DNA from 3 places in the Paenibacillus sp. sgz302164 genome. Region 3 is predicted to be linked to each of the others. Evidence: riboswitches for the same ligand, from Rfam matches in the RefSeq annotation. Region 3 holds a riboswitch; each other region holds the start of a gene.

Region 1 (4,451 bases), on a different contig from region 3:
CTGCATTTTTAATATACTATAGAAAACCAGGAACCAACAAGCAAAATGTTAGTTTATTGTTAGAACACAAAAAACCGCCCCCTGTGCACATCGTGCATTCGGAGACGGCATACTCAATGTTCGGCTTCCGCAGCGCCGTTCGTTACCTCAAGGCCCAGCTTGCGCGCCGCGAAGGCAGTCGTGCTTGCCTGGACCAGAATCGTGATCAGCACGGCCATGAACGTTACACTGGCGATCAGCTCGCTGTGCCGAATTCCCATTCCGGCGATCATGCCGGACAGCGCGGCCGGAATCACTCCCGTTTCCCGCACCCAGAACATGAACAAAATCTCGTTCCTCGTCCACTTCGCCCGGCGGTCCGGCAGCGCGCATGCCAGCACGGCAAGCGGCCTTGCAATAAAAACAAACGCAAAAATAACCCCCAGGCTCGTCCATAAATGTTCGGCAATCAACGCGAAGTTCACTTGGCTGCCCAGCAAAATAAAGATGAGCATGCGCATCATTAACGTTATATTTTCCGAAAAATGTCCCATTTCCTGCAGCTTGTCCTGCATGTCCAGTTTGAACGTCTCCGCGTTCCCCCAAATAAGCCCGGCCGTAAACGTAGCCATAAATCCGCTGACGCCGAGCGCTTCGCCCGCCAAGTAGGCTCCGAGAGCCGCAACGATCATCGCAATCGTCGCATATTGGCGCAGCAGCCCAAGCTTCAGATGCGCGGTCAAGTATGCAAGCGCCAAGCCGATCGCTGCGCCAACGAGAAGCCCTCCCGCCGCCGCTTTGACGAACGCCCAAATTCCCGAGCCAACCGAAACTTCCCGGGTGCCCAGGATGACCGCAATGAGTGAAAAGGTCAAAATCGATCCCGTCGCATCGTTAAAGGCCGATTCGCTTTCCACAGTTTCCCTGACTTTCGGGCGGATCTTCACCTGCTTGAACACGGGGATGAGCGTAGCCGGGTCCGTCGAACTGATGACCGCCCCGAGCAGCATCGCGTATATCCAGGGCAGGCCAAGCAGCAGGTGCGCCGCCACGGCCACTACCCCGCACGTAATCATAACGCCGGGGACGCTGAGCAGGCTGACGGTGATCCACACTTTGCGAAGGCCGGAGAGGCGGATGTTGCGCCCGCCGTCGAACAAAATGAGAGCGGAACCGATCGCAAGAATGAACTGGTTCGTAAATGAAGTGCTGGATTCCCGTACCCAGCCCAGGCCTTGCCCGACAATGATGCCCCCTACGAGAAAAAGCGCGACATCCGGCAGCTTCAACAGGTGTGCAGCTTTGCCCAGCAGCATGCCCAGACTGAAAATAATAATGAGCAGCAAAATGACATGCTCAATCATGACGGCAGACGCATTTTCCATTATCCGATAACTTCGCTCTCAAATTCTTCGATTTGTTCATTCGTCCCGATGATCACCATAACATCCTTTTCATTGACAACGTCTGTCGCAAGCGGCGCGATGATCACACCGCTTTGCTTGTTGATGGCAACGACGCTGCATCCGTATTTGGCCCGGGGGTCCAGATCCTTGATCGTTTTGCCGCACAGGCGCTTGGGCACCGACAGCTCGACGATCGTGTAATCTTTGGACAACTCGATGTAATCCAGAAGGTTAGGCGATACGAGCTGGTGCGCCACGCGGATGCCCATATCCCGCTCCGGATAAATGACGCGGTCCACGCCGATTTTATTCAGCACTTTGCCGTGCAGCTCCGACAGCGCCTTGGCGACGACCATTTTGACGCCCAAATCTTTCAGCACAATAGCGGTTAAAATGCTGGCCTGAATATCGTCGCCGATCGCGACGACCGCACAGTCAAAGTTGCGCACGCCGAGCGACTTCAGCACTTCCTCGTCCGTGGCATCCGCCACGACCGCATGCGTCAGCTCGGAGCTCATCTCGTCGACCGCTTCTTCGTCCTTGTCGATGCCGAGCACCTCATAGCCCAGCTTGATCAGCTCCTTCGACAAGCTGGATCCGAATCGGCCCAGACCGATTACCGCGTATTGATTTTTTTTCATCTCCAGTATCCCCTAACCAATCGTAATTTTACCCTCAGGGTATCTATATAATTCTTTTTCCTGTTTCGGCTGCAGCGCGTAGGCGAGCGTTATAGGGCCGAGCCGGCCGGCGAACATCGTCAGGCTGAGCATAATTTTGCCGAAAACGGTCAGCGACGGCGTAAGCCCCATAGTCAAGCCGACAGTACCGAAGGCGGACGTCACTTCGAACAATATTTTCAAAAACTGCACGGACTCCGTCGTCGATAACAGCATGGACACGAATATGACGAGAAAGAGCGCGATCATCGTGAGCGTAATCGCTTTGAGAATGCGGTCCTTCGCCAGACGGAAACGGAAAATGACGATATCTTCCTTGCCTCGGATCATCGTGATGATGGCGGCAATGAGAATGGTGAACGTCGTCGTTTTGATCCCGCCCCCCGTCGAGCCGGGAGAAGCCCCGATAAACATGAGAATCACCATGAAAAATTGCGACGCCTGACGCATGGCGCCGATGTCCATCGTATTCGCGCCGGCCGTCCGGGGCGTGACGGATTGGAAAAACGAAGCCAACATTTTTCCGCCGAAATTCAGCGGTCCTAACGTCTTGGTGTTCGTGTACTCGAATATAAATATCACTAGCGCGCCGAAAACGATCAGAAATCCCGTCATGGCAAGCACGACTTTGGAATGCAGGGAAAGTTTCTTCGTTTTGTGATATTCCATCAAATCGGACAAGACGATGAAGCCGAGACCTCCGAGCACGATCAGCGCCATCGCGACGACGTTCACCGTGAAATCGTTGACGTATCCGGTCAGCGAGACGAAAGGAGCATCGGCGGTGCCGAACAGGTCGAATCCGGCATTGTTGAACATCGAAATCGCATGCCAGATGCCGAAGTACAGCGCCTTCGAAAATTCCATGTCGAACGACCAACGGATCGTGAACAAAATCGCCGCTATCGCTTCGATGCTTAATGAATAAATAAGTACTTTGCGGATCAGCCGCACAATCCCTTCCATGCTGCCCTGGTTGAACGCCTCCTGCAGCAGCAATCTTTCCTTCAGCGTAATTTTTTTGCGCAGCACGAAGGCGAACAGCGTGGCCATCGTCATGAAGCCGAGACCGCCGATCTGGATCAGGCTGACGATGACGACTTGTCCGAACACGGTAAATGCCGACCCGGTATCGACCACGACGAGGCCGGTTACGCAGGTCGCCGATGTGGCCGTAAACAGCGCATCGATAAAAGGCAGCGACCGGCCGCTCGTCGAGGCAAAAGGAAGCGTCAGCAGCCCCGCTCCGATCAAAATAATGGCGGCGAATCCAAGGACCAGAATTTGCGGAGGCGTAAGCTGCCAAATGCTTATTTTTTTCATAAATCCCCCTGTTGTCATCAATTGAACACGCAAAAAAAGACACTGGAAATCCAATGCCTTATTCGGAAATGGTTCCTGACGTAAAGCCTACGAGGTTAGCTGACGGATTCGGGTGCGCGCAGTCACCCTATTTGTCCGGTTTTTTGACGCCGGAGACAAAATTCACCCCAAATTACATGGTTCCCCCGTTTTCAACAAGAAATTCGGCTTTTTATTCAATTGATATGAATTATATATCTGATTTATTGTTCCGCACAAAGTTGTTTTCAGCGGATTTGCGGGGGTTTTCGCAGCATTCCATCGTGTCTGGCAAGCAGGAGAGGGCGTTACGATTCGAAATCGCGAATTTGCCCCGGTTTACGTTTTATTTTGCATGAATTGGTTTTCCTTAACATCTGTGATACTTTTAATTTAGCGTATTTGCGAACCAACATTATCCAAGGAGATATTTTATCCCATGATGCGAATGAAATTGAACCGAACTTTGCTGATCCTCGCGTGCATCGGCGTGGCCTTGTATATGGGGGTCAATATGCTTGCGGGATATCAAACGGAAGAAGCGGCCCCGGTGGAAAGTCCGGCCGTTACGAAGCAGCAGGCGGCCGACGTGGCCGGGCAGTTTTTGCAAAGCCGCTACGGCATCGGCCAGCCGAGTACTTTCGTCGTATACCAGTCCGAAAAGTCGAGAAGCGGATACTTGCAGAAAGAACACCTTTTGCACGAGTATGAGCTGAAATACGGGGACCGCTTCCCGCTCGATTTCTATCAGGTCAGCGCCGTCGATCCCGGCAGCAAGCGCAAATTCGAAGTTGACGTCAACTACAAAAGCTTGCAAATCGTCGGCTGGCGCGAGACGCTCACCGGTACCGCCGCAGCGATCGGCAGGCAAAAAGCGGACCAGCTGGCCAAGGAGGAGATGAGCCGGCAGGGCTTTAATCCCGACGATTTCAGTCTCGCCCTGGAGCCGAAGAAAGAGGCCGGCGCGAGCGCGTACGTTTACGAAAAGAAAGCGGAAGCCATCGGCGGTTCCAAGCTGCGCTTGCGGATCGATTTTGACGATAAC
Region 2 (4,451 bases), on a different contig from region 3:
TTCTGTTCGGTGTAGCGACATCCTCAGGAAGCGCCCGGTTGGAAGTATTCATGTCACAGCCCTCATTTATTTAGTAATTCTACCGCCGCTTCAAACTCCTCGCGGGTGATTTGAAACATCGCACAGCGCTTGTAAAATTGCTTGCCGTTGCAGTAGCCGATGCCGAGCGCCTTGCCTACCTCCAGCCTCCGGGAGGCCGCTTCGGCGTGGACGATGAGTCCCGCTGCCATCAGGTCCTCCCAGGTGACCAGGGAGACGGCTCCTTCATACTCCGTCCGCAAATTGCTCAGCGCCTGCCGGATCGTCTCCGGCGACGCGTTCTCAACCCCGATGTCGCCCTTGTACTCCGCCTGCTCCTGCGTAATAAAAGCATGCTTGCAGCCGGGCACCTTCGCCGCCACGATTTTGCGGATCCGCTCCCCTGCATGATCCGGATCGGTCAAAATAATAACCCCGCGCCGCTCCTGAGCCAGCGCGATCCGTTTCAGCACGGCCGGACCTATTGCGGAGCCGCCGGTTTCGATCGTATCCGCCTCCACGGCCCGGCGAATCGCTGCGGTATCGTCTTTGCCCTCGACAACGATAACTTCTTTTATCATACAACGTTCCTTTCCCTGTACGCACAAAAAGAAGAGGGGTCTCCTCTTCTTTTGCCATTCGTGAACGACCTATCTATCTATATATACATTCTGCCCATGCAGAAACCGGATTACCCCTTAATTCTCAGTCGGCTTCTTCGGCCCTACGACATAGACGGTATAACCGTTCTTCGTGCCGAATTTGTTGGCATAGTTCTCATCTTCGAAGTAAACGTCGATCGTTTGCCCTTTCACGGCGCTGCCTGTATCTTCAGCGCGCCGGAAGCCAATACCGTCGATGTACACCCACCATCCGAGCGGAATAACCTTCGGATCTACCGCGATCGTTCTGCCTTCGGTGACTGTAGTTCCTGTAAACGTCTTGCCAAACCCGGGGCTGTCCGCGGATTTGCCGGTAGACTCCACTCCCGCCGAATATGCGGTGAGTTTCACGTTTTTGAGAATTTGCTTGTAGCCGAATTTGACGCCATTCTTTGAAATTTCATCCACGCTAGGGGATGAGGCCGATAAAGCGACGACCGGATTTTTCGTGCCGATGGCAACGACTTTTTTCACACTTTCCGTTTGAACCTGTTCATCTACAACTGCTTCGGAGACCAAAACGCCGTCTTCGAATACTTTTTCCATTTTTTTCAACAGAACGCCCTCTTTGCCTTCCTGGACGACCTGTTCCTTGCCTTTGAGCAGCGATGCATCGTTCTTCTTCTCGGTATCGAACGCGATCGGTTCCGTTGTTTCGTTCTGCTCTTTCTTTACCCTGACCACTTTGACTGTATCGCCGGGTAAAAGCGAAGATGCCGGTTCAGGAGTGACTCGGTCAAGCTCCCCAAGTGCAATATGTAAATCCTGCAATGCACTTTCAACCGTTCTTGCAGTTGTGTAAACAGTGGTGGTCTTTCCATCAGCAGTCAATTGAATCGGTGACGCATGATCGATCACGAATTTCTCTCCGCCCTTGATCGGAGTCGTGAGCGCTGCAGAAACTTGATCGTGTTCACCAATCTTAATGGCTTGTTCATCCAGTAGGCGTTGCAGGACCCATTGCTTCGTATGCACAACGGTTTCTTGTCCATTCACAACTACGGATACGCTCTTGGTAGCCGTACCGTACAACAACACCAAAAACATGAAAGTCATAGCGATTGAAATCATACCTAGGCTTAAAATCAAACGCAAGTTTTCATGCTTCCATCGTAGTGCCAAGGACATGCTGGATGATCGACTTACATGGGTCTCGGTTAAAGAGATGTTGCCCACTTCTTCGGTCCTCCTTCAAAGCCTCGCCGCCCGTGTGTTACGCATGATTAAATTAGACGCGACTAAGGTCAGTTTGTGATTAACTTAATAAGCCTCTCCAGCTTTGCAGCGGAGTTCACCCGACAACAACGCGGCCATTACCGGACGCTGCTGCGGTAGTCCCACCTCCTTCGCTTTTCATCCTATGATCATCTAGCCTGCACTATCTCGAAAAAATGAAAAGACCAGCGGAAAGAGGACTCTTCCCGTGGCCTTGTATGCATAGAAAAATACAACCAGACACGACAATCGTTACCTCTCTCGGTACGCTTACGAGGTTAGCTGACGGATTCGGACGTGAGAGTCGCCCTACCTGGACAACAAGCTGCTTGCTCGTTGTCGTTGGATTCACCCCTGATATTCATTCTGCTGGCATTCGGCGGTTGCATGTGCTTCCGAATGTTTGCAGCGGTTCCCCCGTTCCCATAAATGGAACTCAGCGAATGGAAATTTGGCAAATTGGTTATTAAGTTATTATGAAAAGTATATTACGCTGTAAATCTAAACCTGTAAAGGGATTATCGCCCGCTAAAAAGGGCGGAATTCGGAAATAATAAACATTTCCGGCTATAAATCTTGGTCTTTAGTACGTTTTTCTCATTATAACGTATTCTGACGCTTTTTTTCGCAATTCTTACGTTTAAATTAGGCTTTAATAGCAATTTTGTTTATAATGGGGATGGGTGAAATTGGTTCAAAAATGCCAATAATTTGCTGAAAAGGAAGGCCATTCGATGAACCCCATTCTACAAGTCGACTCCCTTTACGGGGGATATCTTCCAGGAAAACCTGTCCTGCACGGACTTACTTTTTCAATCCGCCAAGGTGAAATGATGGGCTTGATCGGACTCAACGGCGCAGGCAAAAGCACGACAATTAAAAATATTCTCGGCCTGCTTCATCCGCAAAAAGGCACGATCCGCGTCAGCGGCCTCACCCTGGCGGAAGACCCGCTCGCCTACCGAGCAGCGTACGCTTACGTTCCCGAATCTCCCGAGCTTTACGAGGAACTGACCATCCGCGAGCATCTGGAGCTGACGGCCATGGCATACGGGCTGACCAAGGAGCAGTTCCTGACCCGATCCCAGGCGCTTTTGGAAGAGTTCCAAATGAAGGACAAGCTGAACAGCTTTTCCAGCCATCTGTCCAAAGGCATGAAGCAGAAGGTAATGATCATGAATGCGTTTTTGATCGAGCCCGCCTTGTACATTATCGATGAGCCCTTTCTCGGGCTTGACCCGCTGGCCATCCGCTCGCTGCTTGAGCTTATGGTCCGCATGAAGCGCAGAGGAGCCAGCTTCCTCATCTCCTCGCACATTTTGTCAACGATTGAAAAATATTGCGACAGCTATGTCGTTTTGCATCGCGGCAAAATGGCCGCCCAGGGAGATTTGGGCGAACTGCGGGTGCAAACCGGGCTTGCCAAAGCGTCGCTCGACGACATTTTTTACGAGCTGGTTCAAGGTGATTCGGTATGAAGGACATGGAGGTCAATATCACCGGTTTATGGCAGCAGCGCCTGGGGCGGTATTTAAAGGAAGCTTCGGGGTACTGGCTCTACGCGGCGCGCAGCAATTTTGTCGGCTTCATGTTGTTTCTTGTCATTATTTCTTCCTATTATTATGCCAAAACGTTGCAGCAGCTTCCGACAAATTATCCGTATCTGTGGATCGCTTTGCTGCTGCTTGTTCCGCTGCTCGGGTCGAGCCCGATTCGAACGCTGGTCCGGGACGCGGACCGCATGTTCCTGCTGCGGATCGAGCGTCAGATGGGCGCTTACTTTCGCAGCGCGCTTCTTTACAGCTTTACGCTGCAAGCCTTCTGGTCGCTGATTGCGCTTGTCGTGCTGTGGCCCCTGTACCGTCACTGCGAGGGTGCGGCCGCTCAGCCGTTCGTCCTGATGCTGATGCTGATCCTGCTGGTCAAATTCGCCAACATATTGGCCGGTTGGTATGAGAGCCGCTTCGTTCACACCTATGCAAGAACGGCCTCCGTCGTATTCCGCTGGGTAGCGTCGCTCGTTATCGTCGCCGTGCAGTTCGACCGCAGCTTCTTTTGGGCGAGCGCAGCCGCGCTCGTTCTGATTTTGCTCTGGTTGGCGGCAGCCCGTTTTGCGGCCGTCTATACGATCGGCTGGGATTATCTCATTGCCAAAGAGAAGCAGCAGCAGGCTCGTCTGTACATGTTCTTCAACTGGTTCGTCGATGTGCCCCAGCTGCCGACGAGGATTGCGCGCCGCAGCTGGATTAGCGGAATTACGCGCTATATCCCTTTCAAGCAGGACGCATCCTATTTATACTTGTACGCCAAAACATTGCTGCGCACGGAGCTGTTCGGCATCGTTCAGCGGATTACGCTGCTCGGGGCGCTCGCCATCTTCGTTGTCTCCGGCGATGTGGCCAGGGCAGCCGCTTTTCTCATCGTGATTTTGATTTCCACCGTTCAATTGACCGGCATCGAGCGTGCGCACCGCTATACGTTTTGGCTGGAAATGTACCCGCTGAACCGGATGACGAAAGCCGGATCGATCGCTTTTCTCATCTGGTGCGTGCTGCT
Region 3 (4,451 bases):
TGTAGGAGCCGTCCCCGAGCCGCCTCAGCGCGTTGATCGAGTCGCGACACATGGCCGACCGACCGCCGTCATGCAGCGCAACACCGCGCGCTGGGAGCTGCGCGCGGTGCGTTTGTGTGGGGCGCTGTTGCTGCTCTCGGTGCGTTTGGACGGGGCGCTATTACTGCTCTCGGTACGTTTGTGCGGGCGAAGTTGCTGCTCTCGGTGCGTTTGTGCGGGCGCTGTTGCTGCTCTCGGTGCGTTTGCGCGGGCGCTGTTGCTGCTCTCGGTGCGTTTGTGCGGGGCGCTATTTTTGGGGGAACAGTCGCTTTTCCTGGGCGGGCAGCCGCTTGATAGGGGAAAAGCCTGCGAAAGTGCAGGTTTTTTCTGCGAAATTGGCTTATTTGGGCGAAAAGCCTGCAAAAGTGCAGGAATTTTCGCTGAAAGTGAACCTGAGCCCGTGTCCCCGCTGAAAAGCCTGCACTTTTGCAGGAATTCTTCGTAGGCAGCGATCAGTGACGCAAATTCATGTATTTTTGCAGGTTTTCTTGATGCAGCCAGGCAGATTGGGGCTATCACCTCATGACGCAGGTTTTTTTTCAACAACCCGATGCGGTCCGGGAAATATTCCGGACCGCATCTTTTTTCAATTTTCACGAAAACGAATGAAAATGCTATCTTGAGTGCGAAAATGTAAGATTCGCGTTTATGTAAACGCTATCTTTAGGTTTTGTGATATGCTGCCGGGTATTTAAAGCCAACTTCCAACCTTTACTTAAGTTCCTTTCAGGCGTATTATTCAAAACGTAGTTCATTTAGTACAATCATATGAATCCTTTATCGCTGAATTTCCTAAGGAAAACGGGGGAACCAATGAGGCGTTCATTGCCTTTGGGGTGAATCGCGTACGGACGGCATCCGTGCGTGTAGGGCTACTCTCAGAGTCCGAATCCGACAGCTAACTTCGTAAGCGTACTATGGGAGAGGGATGAATCCGTGCTGCTTATTTCGTGAGCCACAGGGTCAGACCCTGTGGTTTTTTGCTGCCAAAAATAGCCCTGCGGCAGTCGCGGACAAGTGAAACTACTTAATTCAGGGGAACATACAGGAAAGCGCCGGTGGAGGGTAACTATGGTAAACAGATTAAAAAGAATGCTGATCGGGAGACCGATGAAATCCCACGAAATCGAGGACGAGAAGCTGACGAAAATCAAAGCGCTTGCCGTCCTGTCATCGGATGCGCTGTCTTCCGTCGCTTACGGCACCGAGCAAATTTTGCTCGTTTTGATGACCCTCGGCTTTGCCGCCGTTTGGTACTCCATCCCGATATCCATAGCCGTATTGGGGCTGCTGACCATTCTGGTCCTGTCCTACAGGCAGACCATATACGCCTATCCGTCGGGCGGGGGCGCGTACATCGTAGCCAAGGATAATCTTGGCGTAGGCACAGGGCTGGTCGCAGGCGGGTCGCTGCTGGTCGATTACATTTTGACGGTAGCCGTCAGCTCGTCCGCGGGCACGGATGCGATTACGTCCGCTTTTCCGGCACTGCACGATCATCGCGTGCTGATTTCTTTGGTCATGATTTTATTTCTTACGATCATGAATTTAAGAGGCATTGCCGAATCCGCATCGGTTCTCGCACTGCCGGTCTATTTGTTTGTCGCCGCCATTTTTCTTCTGATCGTATCGGGTCTGTTCAAGTACCTCACGGGCGGCATTCATGCGGAGGTTCCCGAGATCGGAAGCGTTGTGAGCAATGTGAGCTTATTTCTGCTGCTCAAAGCTTTCAGTTCCGGCTGCTCCGCGCTGACCGGGGTAGAGGCCGTGTCCAACGCGATACCGAACTTCAAAGCTCCTGCGGAGAAAAATGCGGCCAAAACATTGATCGCCATGGGCGCCATTCTGGGCAGCATGTTCATCGGCATCAGCCTGCTTGCCTACTGGTACGGAATCAAGCCGTCTCCGGAAGAAACGGTCGTTTCGAAAATCGCCGAAGCCACGTTCGGACGCGGGGTGCTGTACTACTGCATTCAGGGCGTGACAGCGCTCATTCTCTTCCTGGCGGCGAATACGGCTTACTCGGCTTTCCCGCTGCTGGCCTTCATGCTCGCCAAAGATAAGTTCATGCCGCACATGTTCAAAGTCCGCGGAGACCGTCTCGGCTTCTCCAACGGGATCATCATGCTGGGCGTACTGTCCGCTTTGCTGGTCATTCTCTTTCACGGGAATACGGAAAACCTGATCCCGCTTTATGCAGTCGGGGTGTTCATTCCGTTCACCTTATCCCAGTTCGGCATGATGGTTCGCTGGATCAAATTGAAGCCTGCCGCGTGGATCGTCAAGTTCATCATCAATACGATCGGGATGATCACTACGCTCACGATTACCCTGATCTTTATTTTCACCAAATTCAGCCAGGTTTGGATGGTTTTCATCTTTCTGCCGATCGTCATTTTCCTGTTCTTCCGCATTCACAGCCACTACATGAACATCGCTAATGAATTGCGCGTAAATCTGGAAAAGGATAAGCCGGAAATCAAGGGAAGCACCATCGTCATTCCCGTTGCCGGCATTACCCGGGTCGTACTCAATTCCATCAGCTACGCCAAATCGTTAACCGATAATGTCGTTGCCGTCTACGTCGGCTTTGACGACGATGAAATTCACAAAATGGAAGAAAAATGGGAAGAGTGGAATCCCGGAGTCCGACTTATCGTGCTGCGTTCCCGCTACCGGAGCGTCATGAAGCCTCTGATCAAATTTATCGAAACCGTGGAGTGGAAAACGGCGGAGACGGATCATATCACCATCCTGATTCCGCAATTTATTACAAAACATTGGTGGCAAAATCTGCTGCATAACCAGACGAGCCTGCTCATTCGGGCTTATCTGTACACGCAAAAAGATATCGTTATCGCTACGGTTCCTTTCCGCTTGCATCGTTAACCGTTCATGCACCACCGGGGCAGGTGCCGCTTCGGTCAATCTAACCCAAGCAGATTGGCCAGTGGTTTGAACAACGGCATAATCCAGGCACTTGGCCCCGGCAGGTCCGGTTTGAACAAAAGAATAATGGATAATAGGCAGGCGGCCAAAGTAATACCTCCGGCCACCGCCTTCTCCTTCACACCGATACCCGGCGCACCCGAAGACAAGCCGAAATAGACAATCAGAGCTACGCATACGATACCGGCTACTGCAAGGCTTTTCAGAAGCGTCCCTCCTTATTTCTTGCGGATTTTATCGGCGGGCATTCCTTGAGGCAAGTCCGATTTGCCGACTCGCGTAATTTCGGTCCGAATGCTGACATCTACCGGCAGTTCCCTGAACATTTCAGCCCACTCCTGCTTGTTCTTTGCCCATTCCCGCGGATAATGGTTCCGGAATAGATCGGCGAAACCGAACGCATCGATTTGCAGCTTTTTTTGAGCGTTCGCCAGCGTGGACTCGACAGTTTCCGCGAGCTGCGCTTTCCACGCCTCCTTCGCTTTCCGGATGAACTCGATACTCATGTTGTTCGTATTCGTCGTGTTCAGAATCAAGTCCCCGGATATCTGAATATCGACGTTCATCCGCCACTCTCCGGCGTGAGTTATTTTTGGAGTGATGCGCGAGTTCGCTTGGATCAGATGAACCGCCACCACTCCTTCCACACCTTGCAAATCGAAGGAAAAGTTCATCGTCTCCAGCTCGTTGCGGAGAAGCAGCAGCCCGATCGTATCCGTCTTGCCCAGCATGCTCGCCAGCTTGTCCTTGCCGAACACCGCCACCCCGTTGATGGCGGTCGTCATCTGCATCGGTCTGTTCACCTGCTTCCATGAGATCGGATCGACAATCGTCAGCACGGCGGATTGGCTGTCCCCTTCCACCATCTGCGTCAGCCGCTTCAGCGTAACAAGCATGCCGAGCTTCATATTGCCCATCTCCCGAAGCTCCTCCGACGTGCTGCGCTCAAGAAGCGGCTGAAGATCCAGCACGGAAATGGCTGTTCCCGGTGTAACATACACATAAGCGTGTTCCCGGAACTGCAAATATCTGAGAAAAAAATCAAGATAGGGGCGGATTCCTTTCTCCGCCGCTTCTTTTCCGAACACGATCACCTCGCTGTGCCCCCAGAACAAATAGCGCGACAATTTGCGCTGCAGCTCGATCATTGCCTCGTCAATGCTCTTGCCGGTCCCTTTGCGCAAAAGCGTAGCCCCGGTTACATTACCGCCGCTCCCTCCCGTACTGTCTTGCGGGCCGCCTCCCGCTGCCCGGGGAATGAAGATTTGCGCCGACAGTTCGACCGCTCCGCTTGGAGTCACGTCCACTCCCGTGGCGAGCACGATGGCCAAATCATTGATTTCCTTCCTGTCCCAGCATCCCGGCAAAGCCAGCAGCAGGGAGAGGATCAGGACGACCCGGCCCCCTCGCTTCACGAACGATCGCCCGCTCTTCCTGCCCGTTCTCCAGACGCTCATTCGGGC

The links. Region 3 has a riboswitch for cyclic di-AMP ahead of AC0LWT_RS30160 (APC family permease). Riboswitches for the same ligand answer to the same signal wherever they lie in the genome.
Region 1: linked by a shared signal. The riboswitch ahead of AC0LWT_RS05085 (TrkH family potassium uptake protein) and the one ahead of AC0LWT_RS30160 (APC family permease) in region 3 are both predicted to bind cyclic di-AMP.
Region 2: linked by a shared signal. The riboswitch ahead of AC0LWT_RS37265 (resuscitation-promoting factor) and the one ahead of AC0LWT_RS30160 (APC family permease) in region 3 are both predicted to bind cyclic di-AMP.

The regions. Positions count from the first base shown of each region.
Region 1 is NZ_JBVYOL010000002.1:353,929-358,379, reverse strand. Features, by position in the region: gene AC0LWT_RS05095 (cation:proton antiporter) at 114-1,364, opposite strand; gene AC0LWT_RS05090 (potassium channel family protein) at 1,364-2,026, opposite strand; gene AC0LWT_RS05085 (TrkH family potassium uptake protein) at 2,039-3,388, opposite strand; cyclic di-AMP (ydaO/yuaA leader) riboswitch at 3,458-3,607, opposite strand; gene AC0LWT_RS05080 (CPBP family intramembrane glutamic endopeptidase) at 3,846-4,451, shown strand, end outside.
Region 2 is NZ_JBVYOL010000046.1:19,715-24,165, forward strand. Features, by position in the region: gene rsmA (16S rRNA (adenine(1518)-N(6)/adenine(1519)-N(6))-dimethyltransferase RsmA) at 1-52, opposite strand, end outside; gene rnmV (ribonuclease M5) at 63-599, opposite strand; gene AC0LWT_RS37265 (resuscitation-promoting factor) at 717-1,856, opposite strand; cyclic di-AMP (ydaO/yuaA leader) riboswitch at 2,147-2,347, opposite strand; gene AC0LWT_RS37270 (ABC transporter ATP-binding protein) at 2,630-3,373, shown strand; gene AC0LWT_RS37275 (ABC transporter permease) at 3,370-4,451, shown strand, end outside.
Region 3 is NZ_JBVYOL010000024.1:3,660-8,110, reverse strand. Features, by position in the region: gene AC0LWT_RS30165 (DinB family protein) at 1-5, shown strand, start outside; cyclic di-AMP (ydaO/yuaA leader) riboswitch at 811-968, shown strand; gene AC0LWT_RS30160 (APC family permease) at 1,111-2,928, shown strand; gene AC0LWT_RS30155 (Ger(x)C family spore germination protein) at 3,207-4,403, opposite strand; gene AC0LWT_RS30150 (GerAB/ArcD/ProY family transporter) at 4,442-4,451, opposite strand, start outside.